3 regions of the Streptomyces sp. 4F14 genome follow, and region 1 is predicted to be linked to each of the others. Evidence: riboswitches for the same ligand, from Rfam matches in the RefSeq annotation. Region 1 holds a riboswitch; each other region holds the start of a gene.
What was found. A riboswitch is a leader RNA that binds a small molecule or an ion and turns the genes downstream of it on or off. The one in region 1 is predicted to bind thiamine pyrophosphate.

Region 1 (6,303 bases):
AGCCGCGCATGGCCGTCGTCACCCCGTTCGACAAGACGGCGCTGCGCAACATCGAGCAGGCGATCCGCGACTCGGACCTCGGGGTCAACCCGAGCAACGACGGCAACATCATCCGCGTCAACTTCCCCGAGCTGACCGAGGAGCGCCGCCGCGACTACATCAAGGTCGCGCGCGGCAAGGCCGAGGACTCCCGGGTCTCCATCCGCGCGGTCCGCCGCAAGGCCAAGGACACCCTCGACAAGCTCGTCAAGGACAAGGAGTCCGGCGAGGACGAGGTCCGCCGCGCCGAGAAGGAACTCGACGACCTGACCGCGAAGTACGTCGCCCAGGTCGACGAGCTGCTCAAGCACAAAGAAGCGGAGCTGCTCGAAGTCTGATGAACGACTCTTCCTGGGGGGCGCCGCCACAGGCCGGACAGGCCGGGTATTGGGGGGGCGCTCCGGCGGGTCCCGCGTACGATGCGCCGCAGGCGCAGCAGACTCGCCCCATGCCCATCGTGCCCGACGTACCCGCTCATGGCGGAGACCAGGATGACGACCGGTGGACCGCCGCAGCGGGCGGTGGTCCCCTGTTCCGTGACGAGATCCCGTCGGCGCAGCCTCAGGCGGCGGTGCCGCAGAAACCGGAGCCCATGGCCGACGAGCGGCAGCCCGCGCCGCAGAAGAAGAGCGCGGGCCGTGACCTGGGCGCGGCCATAGGGGTCGGGGTCGGGCTCGGGGCGGTGATCGTCGCCTCGCTGTTCATCGTCAAGGCCGTGTTCGTCGGGGTGATAGCGGTCGCCGTCGTCGTCGGTCTGTGGGAGCTGACCAGCAGGCTCCAGGAGCGCAAGCAGATCAAGGCGCCGCTGGTGCCGCTGGCCGTCGGCGGGGCCGCGATGGTCGTCGCCGGGTACGTCCGGGGGCCCGAGGGGGCCTGGGTCGCCATGGCGCTCACGGCCCTGGCTGTGCTGGTCTGGCGGATGACGGAACCCCCCGAGGGGTATCTGAAGGACGTCACGGCCGGGGTCTTCGCCGCGTTCTACGTGCCCTTCCTGGCCACGTTCGTCGCGCTGATGCTCACCGCCGAGGACGGGCACCGCCGGGTGCTCGTCTTCCTGGTCCTGACGGTCGTCAGCGATACGGGTGCGTACGCCGTCGGCTGGCGCTTCGGCAAGCACAAGCTCGCGCCCCGCATCAGCCCCGGCAAGACCCGCGAGGGCCTGCTCGGAGCCATCGCCTTCGCGATGGCCGCCGGCGCCCTCCTCATGCAGTACGTCATCGAGGACGGCACCTGGTGGCAGGGGCTCCTCCTCGGTCTCGCCGTCGCCGCGAGCGCCACACTCGGCGACCTCGGCGAGTCGATGATCAAGCGGGACCTGGGCATCAAGGACATGGGCACGCTTCTGCCGGGCCACGGCGGAATCATGGACCGCCTGGACTCCTTGCTGCCGACGGCGCCGGTGGTGTGGTCGCTGCTGGTGCTGTTCGTCGGCTCCGGCTGACCTGCTGTGTAGCAGCCTTGCAACGCCGAGCCCCCTCCCTTCTCCGGGTGGGGGCTCGTTGCGTAGGGTGCGCGCATGAATCGTGCGAGACGTGAAGAGGACGGCACCTATCACGGGGACTTACAGTGCCGGTGGTGCGGTGCGCTGCTGAGCCAGAACGGGCGGCGGCGGGCGAAGTTGTACTGCGGGCCGTGGCATCGGACGAAGTCGTACACATCGAATGTCATCGGTGCCGTGCTGGCGCTCTTCTGACCCGGTCGGCGTACGCGTGGGGATCTGCGACACTGGTGAGTGTTATGCCTAAGCCCGGAGAACTTACTTTCGTCGCCCCCCGCGGAGCCAAGAAGCCGCCGCGGCATCTTGCCGACCTCTCGCCCGCCGAGCGGAAAGAGGTCGTCGCGGAGATCGGGGAGAAGCCGTTTCGTGCGAAGCAGCTTTCGCAGCACTACTTCGCGCGGTACGCGCATGATCCGGCGGAGTGGACGGACATTCCGGCGGGGGCGCGGGGCAAGCTTCAGGAGGCGTTGTTCCCTGAGCTGATGAGTGTCGTGCGGCATCTGTCGACCGACGAGGGGGCTACGCGCAAGACGCTGTGGCGGCTGTTCGACGGAACGCTCGTCGAGTCCGTGCTGATGCGGTACCCGGACCGGGTGACGATGTGCATCAGCTCGCAGGCCGGGTGCGGGATGAACTGCCCGTTCTGCGCGACCGGGCAGGCTGGTCTCGACCGGAATCTGTCCACCGCCGAGATCGTGCACCAGATCGTGGACGGGATGCGGGCGCTGCGGGACGGGGAAGTGCCCGGGGGGCCTGCCCGGCTCTCCAACATCGTCTTCATGGGGATGGGCGAGCCCCTCGCCAACTACAAGCGGGTCGTCGGTGCGATTCGCGCGCTGACCGACCCGAACCCCGACGGCCTCGGGCTCTCGCAGCGCGGGATCACCGTCTCGACCGTCGGGCTCGTCCCGGCGATCAACCGGTTCGCCGACGAGGGGCTGAAGTGCCGGCTCGCGATCTCGCTGCACGCGCCCGACGACGAGCTGCGCGACACCCTCGTCCCCGTCAACACCCGCTGGAAGGTCCGCGAGGTGCTCGACGCCGGGTTCGAGTACGTCGAGAAGTCGGGCCGCCGGCTGTCGATCGAGTACGCGCTGATCCGGGACATCAACGACCAGGGCTGGCGAGGCGACCGCCTCGGGCGGCTGCTGCGCGGCAAGCCCGTGCACGTCAACCTGATCCCGCTGAACCCGACGCCGGGGTCCAAGTGGACCGCGTCGCGGCCCGAGGACGAGAAGGCGTTCGTGGAGGCCATCGCCGCGCACGGCGTGCCGGTCACCGTCCGGGACACCCGGGGCCAGGAGATCGACGGGGCGTGTGGACAGCTCGCCGCCACCGAACGATAAGCTCGTAGTCGTACATCCATATATCCGACAGGGGAGCGCGACAGCGCTGAGAGTGCGGTGCACAGGCCGCAGACCCTCTGAACCTCGCCCAGGTCATTCTGGGTAGGAAGTTCGGTCATCACCGTGAAGAAGTTCGTCGTCGTCGCCGTGGGTCTCGGCATGGTCGCGCTGTCCGCGTGCGGATCATCGTCCGGGGAGTCCGATAGTCAGACCTCCTCCGGCTCCAAGACCGTCACCCTCGTCAGCCACAGCTCCTGGGCCGTCTCCAAGCCCGTCCTCGCCGCCTTCGAGAAGACCTCCGGCTACAAGGTCAAGGTCCTCACGGACGGCGACGCCGGGCAGGCCGTCAACAAGGCGATCCTGACGAAGGACAACCCCCAGGGCGACGTCTTCTTCGGCGTCGACAACACCCTCCTGTCCCGCGCCCTCGACAACGGCCTCTTCCAGCCGTACGAGGCGAAGGGGCTCGCGCAGGTCGGCGCGGAGTACCGGCTCGACGCCGGAAAGCACCGGGTCACGCCCATCGACTACGGCGACATCTGCGTCAACTACGACAAGAAGTACTTCGCCGACCACAAGCTGGCCCCGCCGGCGACGTACGACGACCTGGTCAAGCCGGAGTACAAGGACCTGCTGGTCACCGAGAACGTCTCCACCTCCTCCCCGGGCCTCGGGTTCCTGCTCGGGACGGCCGCCAGGTACGGGGACGGGGGCTGGCAGGACTACTGGAAGAAGCTCAAGGCCAACGGCGTCGAGGTCGTCGACGGCTGGGACCAGGCGTACAACGAGGTGTTCTCCGGGTCGGCCGGCGGCAAGAAGGCGAAGGGGGACCGGCCGCTCGTCGTGTCGTACGCCTCCTCCCCGCCCGCCGAGGTGATCTTCGCGGACCCGAAGCCGGCACAGGCCCCGACCGGGGTTGCCGAAGGGACGTGTTTCCGGCAGGTCGAGTTCGCGGGGCTGCTCAGCAACGCGAAGAACGCGGCGGGCGGCAAGGCGCTGATCGACTTCCTGATCGGCAGGGAGTTCCAGCAGGACATGCCGCTGAACATGTTCGTGTACCCGGTGCTCCAAGGCGCCGCGGTCCCGGCCGAGTTCACGAAGTTCGGGCCCGCCGCGAAGTCCCCCGAGACCATGGCCCCGGCGAAGATCGCCGCCGACCGTGACGACTGGGTCAAGACGTGGGCCTCTCTCGTCCTCAAGTAGTCCGGCTGGGCCTGATGGCCCTGCCGCTGGCGTTCTTCGGGATCTTCTTCGCCTACCCGGTCGTCGCGATCCTGCTGCGCGGCCTGCACGCCGACGGGACCTGGCACCTCGGGCGGCTGTGGGACGTCCTCGGGCAGTCCGACATCCGGCACGTCCTGTGGTTCACGACCTGGCAGGCACTCGCCTCCACCACGCTGACCCTGCTGATCGCGCTGCCGGGAGCGTACGTCTTCGCCCGCCTCGACTTCCCCGGCCGGGGCGTGCTGCGCGCGGTCGTCACCGTCCCGTTCGTGCTGCCGACGGTCGTCGTCGGTACGGCGTTCCTGGCGCTCGTCGGACGCGGCGGGCTCACCGACGAGCTGTGGGGCGTACGGCTCGACACGACCGTGTGGGCGATCCTGCTGGCGCACGTCTTCTTCAACTACGCGGTCGTCGTGCGGACCGTCGGCGGGCTCTGGGCGCAGCTCGACCCGCGGCAGGAGGAGGCGGCGCGGGTGCTGGGGGCGTCGCGGCTGCGGGCGTTCCGCAGCGTGACCCTTCCCGCGCTCGGGCCCGCTGTCGCGGCTGCCGCGCTGATGGTGTTCCTGTTCACGTTCACGTCGTTCGGGGTCGTGCAGATCCTCGGCGGGCCGACGTTCTCGACGCTGGAGGTCGAGATCTACCGGCAGACGTCCGAGATCTTCGACCTGTCGACGGCCGCTGTGCTCACGGTCGTTCAGTTCCTGTCGGTGGGCGCGATCCTCGCCGTGCACGCGTGGACCGTACGGCGGCGGGAGAGCGCGCTGCGGCTGGTGGACGCGTCGGTGACGGCGCGCAGGCCGCGCGGCCTCGGCCAATGGGCGCTGCTGGCCGGGGTGTTGACGACGATCGCCCTTCTTCTCGTCCTCCCCCTCGCCGTCCTGGTCCAACGCTCCCTCGGCGGCACGGACTTCGCCTACTACCGGGCGCTGACCTCCGACGAGGGCAACGTCTTCCTGGTGCCGCCGATCGAGGCGATCGGCAACTCGCTTCAGTACGCGGTCGTCGCGACCGGCATCGCGCTGCTGATCGGCGGACTCGCCGCCGCCGCGCTCGCCCGGCGTGACGCGGGGCGGCTGGTGCGGGGGTTCGACGCGCTGCTGATGCTGCCGCTCGGGGTGTCGGCGGTGACCGTCGGGTTCGGGTTCCTCATCTCGCTCGACGAGCCGCCGCTGGATCTGCGGAGTTCGTGGATCCTGGTGCCGCTGGCGCAGGCGCTCGTGGGGGTGCCGTTCGTCGTGCGGACCATGCTGCCGGTGCTGCGCGCGGTGGACCAGCGGCTGCGGGAGGCGGCGGCCGTGCTCGGGGCGTCGCCGTGGCGGGTGTGGCGGGAGGTCGATCTCCCGTTGGTGCGACGGGCGTTGCTCGTCGCCGCCGGGTTCGCGTTCGCCGTGTCGCTCGGGGAGTTCGGGGCGACCGTGTTCATCGCGCGGCCCGACAACCCGACGCTGCCGGTGGCCGTGGCGCGGCTGCTGGGGCGGGCCGGGGAGCTCAACTACGGGCAGGCGATGGCCCTTTCGACGATCCTGATGCTGGTGTGCGCGGTGGCTCTGCTGGTGCTTGAGCGGCTGCGGACCGATCGGAGCGGGGAGTTCTAGGTGCTGAGGCTTGAGGGTGCGACCGTGCGGTTCGGGGGGCGGGCCGTGCTGGACGCCGTCGATCTGGAGGTGGGCGAGCACGAGGTGGTGTGCGTGCTCGGGCCCAGCGGGAGCGGGAAGTCGACGCTGCTGCGGGTGGTCGCCGGGCTGCAACCCCTCGACGCCGGGCGGGTGTCGCTCGGGGGGAAGGACCAGGGTGGGGTGCCCGTGCATCGGCGGGAGGTCGGGCTGATGTTCCAGGACCATCAGCTGTTTCCGCAGCGGGATGTCGCCGGGAACGTCGCTTTCGGGCTGCGGATGCACGGTGCCTCGAAGGGGGAACAGGCGGCGCGGGTCGAGGAGTTGCTCGACCTTGTCGGGCTGCCGGGAGCCGGTCGCAGGGCTGTCGCCGCGCTGTCCGGGGGTGAGCAGCAGCGGGTCGCGCTGGCCCGGGCGCTGGCTCCCCGGCCTCGACTGCTCATGCTGGACGAGCCGTTGGGGCAGTTGGACCGGTCGCTGCGGGAGCGGCTCGTCGTCGAACTGCGGGAGCTGTTCCGGGGGTTGGGGACGACCGTGCTCGCCGTCACGCACGATCAGGGGGAGGCGTTCGCGCTCGCCGACC
Region 2 (6,303 bases), on a different contig from region 1:
GACGCGCTCACCCAGGGCCCGACCGCCCCGGTCCCCCAGACGGCCCCGCCGTCCCCGACCAGCCGCCTCCCGAAAATCGGATACGACCGTCCCGGATTCACCAGCCCCGACGACGGCCCCGCTCCGGGCCACCGCCCGAGCTTCTCCAGCCCGGACTACACCAGCCCGGAATTCGGCGGCCCGGACAACCAGCCCGACTAGATCCACCCATCCCCGGTTGCTCCTGGCTCGCGTCCCTCCACAGGGGGCGCGAGCCAGGGGGGCTTTCACAGCGGCCGAAGGTCGGACAGATAGTCGGTGACGACCACGAAAGAGACCGCCTCTCCCGACGCCGACCGGCCCAGCCAGACGGGGTAGCCCCCGTCACCGGCTGTCGGGAAGCAGATCAGGTCGCTGCCTGTGCTCTCGTCCACACTGCGCAGGTGGCCGTCCGCGACGAAGTCCACGGGAACCTTCTCGCTGTGCCTCCGGTAGTACGTCATGACCTGATCGACGTGCGTGTCCCAGCCGGACGCGTCCGCGAAGGACCCCAGGGCTCCATCGGTGCCGAATCCGAAGCCCCCGCCGTCATGCAACAACCGGACGTCTTCCCCCGACGCCAGCGCCAACTCCCAGGCGGCCACGGGCTCGTCCCGCAACAGCAGGCGTACGGCGACGGGATCCTCCGTCTCGACATGCTCGCCCATGAAGTCGTACTCGTACCCGACGACGGCCTCCTGCATGGGGTACGTCCCCGGCGCGAACCCCTGCACGAGCTCACGTCCGTCGGCCGAAGGATCGGCGACGACCAGCCTGCCGCTGGGCACCCGCAGCCGGGCGATCTCCCGCACCCCGACGACCGTCATCTCCGGCTGGACGTCGGTCGAGAACTTCGTCCCGACGGTGAACAACTCGGTCAGGTAGGCCGGTTCTGCGGGCCGGGGCGAAACCCAGAGCTGGGGCTCGTGGACCGGCTCGGCGGGCTCGGCCTCCTCCGCGTCCACCACCACCGGCGCCGTCCCGGTCTCCCCGGAGACCAGCAACCACCCCTCTCCCCCCACCCCCAACGCCCCTCTGCCCAACCATCGGTCACCCTCGTCGATGTCCGCGGGCGTGTGCGTGGCCCCGCCCCTCGGCCGCTCGACGACCTTGCGCCCCTTGCCGTCGGGGTACAGCTCCTGCCGCACCCACGTGACATCGCCCCCGAACTCCTCCTGCTCGGCGGACACGTACAACCAGGCCCCCACCCGCAGCAGAAAAACCCGCTCCTCCTCCAGCAGCCGCCAATCGGCCTCGGCCTTGCGCCGGCCCCACTCGTCGTACCCCCACACCCCGACGTACGACGCCCCCCAGTCGACAAGATGCACCTCCACCGGCTCCCTCCGCCCAGCCACCCGGTGGACCATCACATATGGCTCCCCCTCCGCGTCCCGCGCCTCGGCCTGTTCCCGGGACAGCGGCCCCACCGCGGCCCGGCCTCTCAGATCCCACCCCACCGCGTACGACACGAACACCTTGTCCACGACACTTGCCCCCACATATCGAACAACCTTGCCAAAACCGTAACCCCCGCCACTGACAACGCCCCATCACGAGGAATACCGGGCTGGGTCACTGCGTCGCGGCGGACGTCATCTCCATGGAATCCACGTGGAGCTGCGGGACAGTCAGCGACCCCCCGACCTGCGTCTCATACGTGAGAGACCCGTTCATCTCGACCTTCGCCTCGAAGGTGTCACCCACGATGAAACGCTCAAGCTGTGCCGCGTCTCCGGTCAGGATGGTGTTGGTCGGATATTCGTAGCTCTCCACGTGCCGAACACCGTCGACGTCGGCACGGAATGTCTCCGAGCCCGTCATCGCGTCGAACTGAGTGACCACCCCGTACACGACGTACCGCTCCCCACTGTGCGCATCGGGGTCCTTGGCGATCTGCGCCCATTCCCGTGCGGTCAACCGCTCGTAGGTCGCCGCAGCCGAGGACGGCGCGGCCTGAGCCGATGCGGCCGGAAGGCGAAAGGCCGTCCCGGGCAGGAGGAAAAGCAACCCGAGTATCGTCAGCGTCCCTATGGTGATCGCTCGTCTGTTCATCGGATCTCCCGGGGTGGTCTCCCCCTTTGTCGATCGTAGATCCGTGCCACGCGACTGTCTCTCCGAACCCGGGCCCGCAGCGGCTTACGCCCCCGCGGGCCCGAGGAGAAGCGGGACTGCTCAGTCCGCGATCGGCAGATACACCCGGTTCCCCGCCGCCGCGAACTCCTTCGACTTCTGGGCCATGCCCTCCTCGATCTCCCCCTGGCTGCCGCCGTGTTCGCGGCGGATGTCCTGGGAGATCTTCATGGAGCAGAACTTCGGGCCGCACATGGAGCAGAAGTGGGCCGTCTTGGCGGGCTCCGCGGGGAGGGTCTCGTCGTGGAAGGCGCGGGCCGTGTCCGGGTCGAGGGCCAGGTTGAACTGGTCCTCCCAGCGGAACTCGAAGCGGGCGTCGGAGAGGGCGTCGTCCCAGTCCTGGGCGCCTGGGTGGCCCTTGGCGAGGTCGGCCGCGTGGGCGGCGATCTTGTAGGTGATGACGCCGGTCTTGACGTCGTCGCGGTTGGGGAGACCGAGGTGCTCCTTGGGCGTGACGTAGCAGAGCATCGCCGTCCCCCACCAGGCGATCATCGCCGCGCCGATCCCGGAGGTGATGTGGTCGTACGCGGGCGCGACGTCCGTGGTCAGCGGGCCGAGCGTGTAGAACGGCGCCTCGTCGCAGATCTCCTGCTGGAGGTCGATGTTCTCCTTGATCTTGTGCATCGGGACATGCCCGGGGCCCTCGATCATCGTCTGTACGTCGTGGCGCTTGGCGATCCGGTTGAGCTCGCCCAGCGTGCGCAGCTCGGCGAACTGCGCCTCGTCGTTGGCGTCCGCGATCGAGCCGGGCCGCAGGCCGTCGCCCAGCGAGTAGGTGACGTCGTACGCGGCGAGGATCTCGCAGAGTTCCTCGAAGTTCTCGTACAGGAACGACTCCCGGTGATGCGCGAGGCACCAGGCCGCCATGATCGAGCCGCCGCGCGAGACGATGCCGGTCTTGCGGTTCGCGGTCAGCGGGACGTACGGGAGACGGACACCGGCGTGGACCGTCATGTAGTCCACGCCCTGCTCGGCCTGTTCGATCACCGTGTCCTTGTAGATCTCCCAGGTCAGCTCCTCGGCCCGGCCGTCGACCTTCTCCAGCGCCTGGTAGAGCGGCACCGTGCCGATGGGGACGGGGGAGTTGCGCAGCACCCACTCCCGGGTGGTGTGGATGTTGCGGCCGGTGGAGAGGTCCATGACCGTGTCGGCGCCCCAGCGGGTCGCCCAGGTCATCTTCTCGACCTCCTCCTCGATGGAGGAGGTCACCGCCGAGTTCCCGATGTTCGCGTTGACCTTCACCAGGAACCGCTTGCCGATGATCATCGGCTCGATCTCCGGGTGGTTGACGTTCGCGGGCAGGACGGCCCGCCCCGCCGCGATCTCCTCGCGGACGACCTCGGGCGCGACGTTCTCCCGGATGGCCACGTACTCCATCTCCGGCGTGACCTCGCCCCGGCGGGCGTACGCGAGTTGGGTGACCGCCCGTCCGTCCCGGCTGCGGCGCGGCAGGCGCGGGCGGCCCGGGAAGACCGCGTCGAGATTCCGCAGGCCACCGCGCGGAGAGGTGTGCTTGATCCCGTCGTCCTCGGGGCGGACGGGACGGCCCGCGTACTCCTCGGTGTCGCCCCGGGAGACGATCCAGTTCTCCCGCAGCGGGGACAGGCCCCGGCGGACGTCCGTCTCGGCGGACGGGTCGGTGTACGGGCCCGAGGTGTCGTACAGGGTGACCGACTGCCCGTTGGTGAGATGCACCTGACGGACCGGCACCCGCAGATCGGGGCGCGAGCCCTCGACGTACGCCTTGTGCCAGCCGATGGACTTCCCGGCCCCGCTGTCAGCCGCGTCCGTGCTGGCCGCGTTCTGCGTGGAGGCAGGCGTGCGTGCGTCCTTGATGGTCATGAGACCTACTCCCTACGCCGGCATTACCCGGTAACAGGTTCAGCGGTCGACGCAGCCGCTTCCGTCTGCCGATGTTTCATGTGAAACATCACTCGAACCCGGTGACGTTTCACGTGAAACACCGCGAAGACGAAGGTCAGCGCCCTCTCAGCCCGGTGCTCCGAGCTCCCGCGTGTGCAAAGGTGCCTCCACGCTAGCGGTATTTGTGGCGCGGTGAACAGTGGGCCTCTGCCGTTCTTGCGATGATCGGTCGGTGACCACGACACCCCGCTCCCCGTTCCCCCCGCCTCCCGAGCCGTCCCGGGACGGGTACGGCGGTGAGGGCGCGGGTCCCACCGACGGCTCCGCGCCGGGCGAGGGCGACGGCGTTCCCGGACGCGGCCCCGCCCCCTCCGGCAACCGCCCCGGCACCCGGCTCGGCTCACTCCCACGCCGGGGCGCGGCCCCCAGACCACCGGACTTCCGGCGTACGGGGGAGCAGGGCCCCGGCACCAACCCGCCCCCCGCGCCCCAGGGTTACGGCTACGGCGTCGGCCCGACCCTGCGCCCGGAGGACACGGGTCCTACGCCGCAGGTGAGGCGCCCGGCGTACGAGAGCGGCCCGGTACCGAGGGTGTCGATGCACGACAGCGGCCCGGTGCCCCAAGTGGGCGGGAGCGGCCTCGGCCCTCATATGTCCCCGCAGGACAGCGGTCCCCTGCCTCAGGTGCCCCCGCACAACAGCGGCCCCGTCCCCCGCGTCCCCGAGCACGAGGCCCACGCCCACCAGGGCGGGCAGCACAGCGCGGGGCCCGGATCCGATGGGCACTCCCACGGCGGCCCTCCCGGTGGCGGGCACGGCGGGCACGGTGACTCGCACGGCGGAGGGCACGGCGGCGGCCACTCGCACTCGCACAGCCATGGCCCCGCCGCCCCCGTCTCCCGGCACCTCCGCAAGGTCATCGGCGCGATCCTGATCCCCTTCGCGGCGGCCGTGGTCGTGGGGCTCGCGGTGCTGTGGCCCGGCGGTGCTCCGCCCCACGAGCGGACCGGGGTCGGCTTCGACCGGCAGACGCAGCAGGCGACGGTCACGAAGGTCGAGAAGCTGAGCTGCGCGTCCGTCAACGCGTCGGGGGTGCCGCCGACCGGTGACACCTCGACGGCCGAGGGCTCCTCGGCGGTGCAGGAGGCGCGCGGCACCTGCAAGCGGGCGACGATCCGGGTGGACACGGGCAGCGACAAGGGCCGTACGTTCACGGAGATCATCCAGCCGGACCAGTCACGGCAGTTGAAGCAGGGTCAGAAGGTCGTCGTCGCGTACGAGCCGTCCGCGCCGAAGGACCTCCAGTACTCCGTCGCCGACATCAACCGGCGCTTCCCGATGGCGCTGCTCGCCGGGATCTTCGCCATCGCCGTCGTGGTCGTCGGCCGGCTGCGGGGCGTCATGGCGCTGGTCGCGCTGGCGATCAGCTTCATGATCCTGAACTTCTTCATCCTGCCGGCCATCCTCCAGGGCTCGAATCCGCTGGTCGTGGCGGTGGTCGGGTCGAGCGCGATCATGCTGATCGCCCTGTATCTGTGTCACGGCCTCTCGGCCAGAACCTCGGTGGCGGTGCTCGGCACGCTGATCTCGCTGCTGCTGATCGGCGTCCTGGGCTCGCTGTTCATCGGCCGGTCCGCGCTCACGGGCAACACGGACGACAACACCGGCCTGATCCACGGCCTGTACCCGTCGATCGACATGAGCGGTCTGCTCCTGGCCGGCATCATCATCGGCTCGCTGGGTGTCCTGGACGATGTGACGGTCACCCAGACCTCGGCGGTCTGGGAGCTGCACGAGGCGAACCCCACGATGGGCTGGCGCGGCCTGTACCGGGCGGGCATCCGCATCGGCCGCGACCACATCGCGTCCGTCGTCAACACCCTGGTCCTCGCCTACGCGGGCGCCGCCCTCCCGCTGCTGCTCCTCTTCTCGATCGCCGACAGCGGCGTCGGCACGGTCGCCAACAGCGAGCTGGTCGCCGAGGAGATCGTCCGTACGCTGGTCGGCTCCATCGGCCTGGTCGCCTCGGTCCCGGTCACCACGGCCCTCGCGGCCCTGGTCGTCTCGGCGGACCGCCCCGAGGCGAAGGGGGCGCCCACACCGGCGGCGGCCCCGACGCAAGCACCGGCAGCGGCGAAGGGAGGCCGGGGGCGGCGCCGCAAGCACTGACGGCTCCGAGGTACGGGGAACTTCGGGGACATGACAGCCCCCGAAACCCCACCTCCGCCGGCGAACGCCCCTCGCCGAATCCCCCAGCCTCAGCAGAACCGTTCCTGCACAGACCCGGAACC
Region 3 (6,303 bases), on a different contig from region 1:
CCGCTGGTCACCGGATGGTGATCGTGATCGTCGACCCCTTCGCCGCCGTGTCCCCCGCGTCCACCGACTGGTCCTTCACCGTGTCCCCGAACAGGCCCAGCAGCCCCCGGTCCTCCTTGACCTTGAACCCGGACTGTTCGAGCAGCTTCTTCGCGTCGTCGACGCTCGATCCGACGACGTCCGGGACCTCGACCATCTCCGGGCCCTTGGACAGCGTCAGCGTCACCGTGTCGCCCCCGGCGGCCTCGCCGCCCGCGCCGGGCGACTGCTCGGCGACCTTGCCCTTGTCCAGCTCGGAGTTGACCTGAGTGGAGGAGAACGCGACCTTCAGCCCGGCCCCCTCCAGCGCCGCCGTCGCCGCGTCGAGGTCCTGGCCGGTGACGTCCGGGATCTCGACGGCCGCGCCCTTGCTGACGACGAGGGCGACGGCGGAACCGGCACGCCGGGACGTGCCGACGGCCGGCGTCGTACGGATGACCGTGCCCTTGGCGACGGAGCCGTCGAACTCGCTGGTCACGACGCCCGGTTCGAGCCCGGCGGCGGTGAGGCCCTTGAGCGCCTCGGCCTGCGTGAGGCCCGTCACGTCCGGGACGCGGACCGTCTGCGGGCCGTCCGAGACGGTGAGGGTCACCGAGTCGTTCTTGCGGATACGGGCGCCCGGGGCCGGGTCCGTGCTGATGACCGTGCCGCGCTTCACCGTGTCGCTGTACGCGTGCTTCACGTCGCCGACGCCGAGGCCCGCGTCGTCCAGCCGGTCCTTCGCGACCGCCTCGGTCTGCGTGAGGACCGCGGGGACGTGCGTGAACTGTCCCGAGTTGATGTACCAGACGCCCGTGCCGACCCCGAGGAGCAGCAGGACGCCGGCCACGAGCGCGACGACGCCCCGCCGGCGCCGTACCGCGCCGCGCCTCGGCGGGAGCGGGGGTGCCTCGAAGCGGGACGTGTGCTGGACGTCGTCCTCGTTCACCGGGTTCGCCGGCAGGAGGCGCGGGACCGTCAGCGACCTCGGGATGACGCTCGTGCGGTCCTGCGCGATGTCGTGCTCCGACGCCGTCGACTGCGGCGGCACCGCGTCCAGCTGCTCCTCGCTCAGCGCGGCGCGCGCGGTGCGGGCCAGGCCCAGCAGCTCCACCGCGTCGTTCGGCCGCACGTCCGGGGTGCGGGCCGTCGCCGACGCGACCAGCTCGTCCAGTTCGTACGCCAGGCCCGGTACGGCCGCCGAGGGCGGCGGGACGTCGTCGTGCAGGTGCTTGTACAGGACGATCGCCGCGGACTCGCCCTCGTGCGGCTGGGCGCCGGTCAGCATCTCGTACAGCATCACCCCGCACGCGTACACGTCCACGCGGGCGTCCGCCGTGCCCTTCTCCGTCTGCTCCGGGGCGAGGTACGCCACCGTCCCGAGCACGCCGCCCGTGCTCTCGGTGACCGTCCCCACGGAGCGGACCAGGCCGAAGTCCGCGACCTTGACCCGGCCGTCGTCCCCTATCAGCACGTTCTCCGGCTTCATGTCCCGGTGCACGAACCCCGCGCGATGCGCCGCCCCCAGCGCGGCGAGCACCGGCTCCAGGATGTCCAGCGCGGCCCGCGGCTGCAGCGCGCCCCGCTCCCGCAGCACATCCCGCAACGTGCACCCCGCGACGTACTCCATCGCCAGGTACACGTACCCCCCGTCAGCACCCTGATCGAAAACCTGCACCACATTCGGATGCGCCAGCCGAGCAACCGACTTGGCTTCCCTGATGAACCGCTCGACGAACACACCGTCCGCCGCCAGCGCCGGATGCATCACCTTCACCGCCAGCACCCGGTCCAGCCGCATGTCCACGGCCCTGTAGACCGTAGCCATCCCGCCAACCGCGATCCGCGCATCGACGCGATAACGCCCATCGAGCACCTGCCCGACGAGAGGGTCCTGAAGGGTCGTATCCACGCCCCCGAGTCTACGAGCCCCCACTGACACCGAGATCCGCCCGGCCCCGACGGGAACAGCCTTGTGACGCCCCACGCACGACTTTCCCGGAACGGAGGGTTCCGGGAGTGGCGGGGATCACGGGGACGGCAGGCAGGAAGACCGCCGGGTGGCCGTTGGCCGGAAGGCCGCTGCCGGGTGGCCCCGGCCGGAAGGCCGCCGGGTAGCCCCTGGACGGAAAGCCGCAGTGTGGCTCCCGGTCGGAAGGCCGCAGTGTGACCCCTGGCCGGAAGGCCGCAGTGTGGCTCCGGTCGGATAGCCGCAGTGTGACCCCCGGCCGGAAGGCCGCCGGGTCGCCCCCGGTCGGAAAGCCGCCGGCGGCGCGAAGCCCCACGGGAGGCGTCCACCCCTCGATCGACTGGAAACGGGTGGTGCGTGGGTGGGGAAAGGATCAAAAAGCCGGACGCTCAGGGTCGAACGCGGCCAAGCCCTCCGCAGGAGACGACGCCTCGGCGAAGTACCTCCGAGGAATCCGCCCCGCCAGCCGAGCCGACCTCCCCGCCTCGACAGCGGAGCGCATCGCCGACGCCATCAGTTCGGGATCCTGCGCCCGGGTCACCGCGGACGCCAGCATCACCCCCGCACACCCCAGCTCCATGGCGAAGGCGACATCGGACGCCGTACCGGCCCCCGCGTCCAGAATCACCGGCACCCGCGCCTGCTCGACGATCAACTGGAAGTTGTGGGGATTCCGGATCCCGAGCCCGGACCCGATCGGCGACCCCAACGGCATGACCGCGGCACACCCCACATCCTCCAGCTTGCGCGCGAGCACGGGATCGTCGTTGGTGTAGGGCAGCACGGTGAACCCGTCGTCGACGAGCACCTCCGCCGCCTCCAGCAGCTCGACGGGATCAGGCAACAACGTCCGCTCATCGGCGATCACTTCGAGCTTGACGAGCGACGTCCCGAGCGCCTCCCGCGCGAGCCGGGCGGTCAGAACGGCCTCCCCCGCGGTGAAACAGCCGGCCGTATTGGGCAACACCCGCACCCCGAGCCGATCAAGAACGGACAGAACCGATCCCTGCACGGAAGGGTTGACCCGCCGCATGGCGACAGTGGTCAGCTCGGTCCCGGACGCGACCAGCGCCCGTTCCAGGACGTCGAGACTGGCCGCACCCCCGGTCCCCATGATCAGCCGGGAGGAGTACGCCGTACCCCCGAGCAGAAACGGATCATCAGCCATGGTTCAACCTCCCTGGACAGCCGTGAGGACTTCCACCCGATCCCCGTCGCACAGGACGGTCGTCGACCACCCCGCGCGCGGGACGACGCTCTCGTTGAGCGCGGCGGCGACACCGGCCGGCACGGGAACGAGCGCCCGCACGACGGCGTCGAGCACCGTCCCGGCATCGACGGCCCGCACCTCGCCATTGACGGAGATGTTCATACGGCGTGCTCCAGAAGCGAGCCGGCACCGAAGCGCCGGGGAGTGAAGGGACGGGCTTCCTCGGGCAGCTCACCGCAGGTCAACGCGTGCGCGAGCGCGTCCCCGGTGACCGGCGTCAACAGGACCCCGTTGCGGTAGTGCCCGGTGGCGAGGTGCAGCCCGTCGAGCCCGGTGGGCCCGAGGAGAGGCGCGTTGTCGGGCGACCCGGGCCGCAGCCCCGCGCGCGTCTCGGTGAGCGGCAGCTCGGTGATCCCGGGCACCAGCTCGTGCGCGTCGCGCAGCAACTCGTACACACCTCCCGCGGTGACGACGGTGTCCCACCCCTGTTCCTCGGTGGTGGCCCCCACGACGAGCTCCCCGTTCGCGCGGGGCACGAGGTACACGTGGCTCCCGCGGACGACGGCCCGCACGGTACGGCTCAGGAAGGGCGCGTACGCCCCCGGCACGGCGAGCCGCAGCACCTGCCCCTTCACGGGCCGTACGGGCGGCCGTACGGCGTCGGGGACCCCGTCGAGGCGCGCGCTGAGGCTGCCCGCGGCGAGCACGACCTGCCCGGCGCCCAGGGAGGCGCCCGCGCGCGTGTGCACGCCGGTGGCCCGCCCCCCGGTGACGTCGAGCCGCTCGGCCCACTCCCGGTGGAGGACCACCCCCGCGCGCTCACAGGCGACGACCAGCGCGGCGGCGAGCCGACGGGGATCGACCTGATGGTCGCCGTCGACACGCAGCCCCCCGCGCACCCCGGGCGCGAGCATCGGCTCAAGACGGCGGCACTCCCGCCCGGACAGCCACTCGGACTCCAGCCCGGACTGCCGTTGCAGGGCGTGCAGTTCCCGCAGGTGGGCCCGGTCGTCGGCATCGAGCGCGACGGCGAGCGTGCCGCAGCGGCGGTAGCCGACGTCGTGCCCGGTGACCTCGGCCAGTTCGGCCACGAAATCGGGGTACCGGCGCGCGGAGGCGAGGTTCAGACCCAGCAGGGTCTGCTCGCCGTGGTGCAGTTCGGTGACGGCGGCCAGCATCCCGGCGGCGACCTGGGCGGCCCCGCCCCCCGGTTCGGGATCCAGCACAGCGGCCCTCAGACCGCGCTGGGCGGCCCGCCAGGCGGTGACCAGCCCGATGATCCCGCCCCCGACCACGAGGACGTCAGACGGACGCGTAGGCGACATGGGCGTCCAGCCCCTCCCTTCGCCGGCATGACCCGGATCAGGTTCGTACGGTCGGAGGCCGGCCAGCCTCCCTCTCAGCCCGGTACGCCCGGGCTCCCGCGAGTGCTTTACGTTGGCCACCACCCTAGCCCGCACCCCCCGCACCTCGTAAAGGGAGCCTCAGTTGACCCTCGACGGCCTCGTGTTCGCCCCCGTCGCCGACCAGGCGCCAGGACAGGTCGGCACCGGCACCCGGTTCACGTACCGCGAGCGCGACGGCGTGGTCTGGGCCGACTACGCGGGCGGGGACGTCGTACGCGGCCATCTCGTCGGCACGCGCGCGGGGGACCGCGTCGACTTCCGGTACGTGCAGCTGCGCACCGACGGGACGACCGCCTCCGGCCACTGCGTGTCGACGGTCGTGACGCTCCCCGACGGGCGCCTGCGGCTCGACGAGACGTGGGAGTGGGAGTCCCAGGAGGGCGCCGGTACGAGCGTTGTGGAGCAGGTCACGGAACCGGGCCCCTGACTGACGCAACGTCACGCCTCTATGGTGATCGAGTGAGCGAGCAGACGCAGGAAACGGACGCCCCGCGCGTGGTTGTCGTCGGCGCCGGGATGGCCGGGGTGCAGACCGCGGTCGCCCTGCGCGAACAGGGCTTCACCGGGACGGTCACCGTCATCGGCGCGGAACCCCACCAGCCGTACGACCGCCCCCCGCTCTCCAAGGCCGTCCTCCTCGGCAAGACCGACGGCTCCGCCTTCGACATCGACTTCACCGCCCTCGGCATCGACCTCCTCCTCGGCCGCGAGGCGCTCGCGGTGCGGGTCGAGGAGCACGTCGTGGACACGGACGGCGGCCCCGTCCCGTACGACACGCTCGTCCTCGCCACCGGCGCCGAACCGGTCCTCCTGCCCGGCACGGAAGGCGTCCCCGGCGTCCACCTCCTGCGCACCCTCGACGACGCGGAACGCCTCCGTCCCGTCCTCGCCGACCAGCACGACGTCGTGGTCGTGGGCGCCGGGTGGATCGGCGCCGAGTTCGCCACCGCCGCGCGCGAGGCGGGCTGCGCGGTCACCGTCGTCGAGGCCGCCGACCGGCCCCTCGCGGGCGCGCTGCCCGCCGAGGTCGCCGCTCCGATGACCGACTGGTACGCCGACCTCGGGGTCGACCTGCGCACCCACGCGCGCGTACGGAGCGTCGAGCCGGGCGCGGTGCTCCTGGACGACGGGACACGCATCCCCGCGGGCGCGGTCCTCGTCGGCATCGGGGCGCGGCCCGCGACGGGGTGGCTGCGGTCCTCCGGGATCGCCCTGGGCGCCCACGGCGAGGTCGTCACCGACGCCCACCTGCGCACCTCCGCCGCCGACGTCCACGCGGTCGGCGACTGTGCCTCGTTCCCCTCCGCGCGGTACGGCGAACGCCTCCTGATCCACCACTGGGACAACGCGCTCCAGGGCCCCCGTACGGTCGCCGCGAACATCCTCGCGGCCGCCACCGGGGCGCCCCTCGTCGCCTACGACCCCGTCCCATACTTCTGGTCCGAGCAGTTCGGGCGGTTCGTGCAGTACGTGGGGCACCACGCCGGCGCCGACACGATGGTCTGGCGCGGGGAGCCGTCCGGACCGGCCTGGTCGGTGTGCTGGCTGCGGGAGGGGCGGCTGGCGGCGCTCCTGGCGGTGGGGCGGCCCCGGGATCTGGCGCAGGGGCGGCGGCTGATCGAGGCGGGGGCCGTGATGGACGCGGAGGCGTTGGCGGATGCGGGGCTGCCGCTGAAGTCGGCGGTGGCGTGAGAGGGCTC

Region 2: it holds a riboswitch for thiamine pyrophosphate, as region 1 does, so the genes downstream of both, thiC (phosphomethylpyrimidine synthase ThiC) here and ACLZOT_RS35335 (thiamine ABC transporter substrate-binding protein) in region 1, are expected to answer to the same signal.
Region 3: it holds a riboswitch for thiamine pyrophosphate, as region 1 does, so the genes downstream of both, thiO (glycine oxidase ThiO) here and ACLZOT_RS35335 (thiamine ABC transporter substrate-binding protein) in region 1, are expected to answer to the same signal.

Annotation. Positions count from the first base shown of each region.
Region 1 is NZ_JBLRVY010000025.1:161,036-167,338, forward strand. It holds gene frr (ribosome recycling factor) at 1-377, shown strand, start outside; gene ACLZOT_RS35325 (phosphatidate cytidylyltransferase) at 377-1,480, shown strand; gene rlmN (23S rRNA (adenine(2503)-C(2))-methyltransferase RlmN) at 1,777-2,883, shown strand; TPP riboswitch at 2,903-3,010, shown strand; gene ACLZOT_RS35335 (thiamine ABC transporter substrate-binding protein) at 3,043-4,086, shown strand; gene ACLZOT_RS35340 (ABC transporter permease) at 4,101-5,702, shown strand; gene ACLZOT_RS35345 (ABC transporter ATP-binding protein) at 5,703-6,303, shown strand, end outside.
Region 2 is NZ_JBLRVY010000010.1:61,222-67,524, forward strand. It holds gene ACLZOT_RS18900 (hypothetical protein) at 1-201, shown strand, start outside; gene ACLZOT_RS18905 (DUF4241 domain-containing protein) at 267-1,517, opposite strand; gene ACLZOT_RS18910 (hypothetical protein) at 1,591-2,070, opposite strand; gene thiC (phosphomethylpyrimidine synthase ThiC) at 2,191-3,990, opposite strand; TPP riboswitch at 3,983-4,172, opposite strand; gene ACLZOT_RS18920 (YibE/F family protein) at 4,664-6,181, shown strand.
Region 3 is NZ_JBLRVY010000002.1:205,267-211,569, forward strand. It holds gene pknB (Stk1 family PASTA domain-containing Ser/Thr kinase) at 8-1,930, opposite strand; gene ACLZOT_RS03240 (thiazole synthase) at 2,361-3,155, opposite strand; gene thiS (sulfur carrier protein ThiS) at 3,159-3,359, opposite strand; gene thiO (glycine oxidase ThiO) at 3,356-4,522, opposite strand; TPP riboswitch at 4,520-4,632, opposite strand; gene ACLZOT_RS03255 (hypothetical protein) at 4,686-5,030, shown strand; gene ACLZOT_RS03260 (NAD(P)/FAD-dependent oxidoreductase) at 5,063-6,295, shown strand.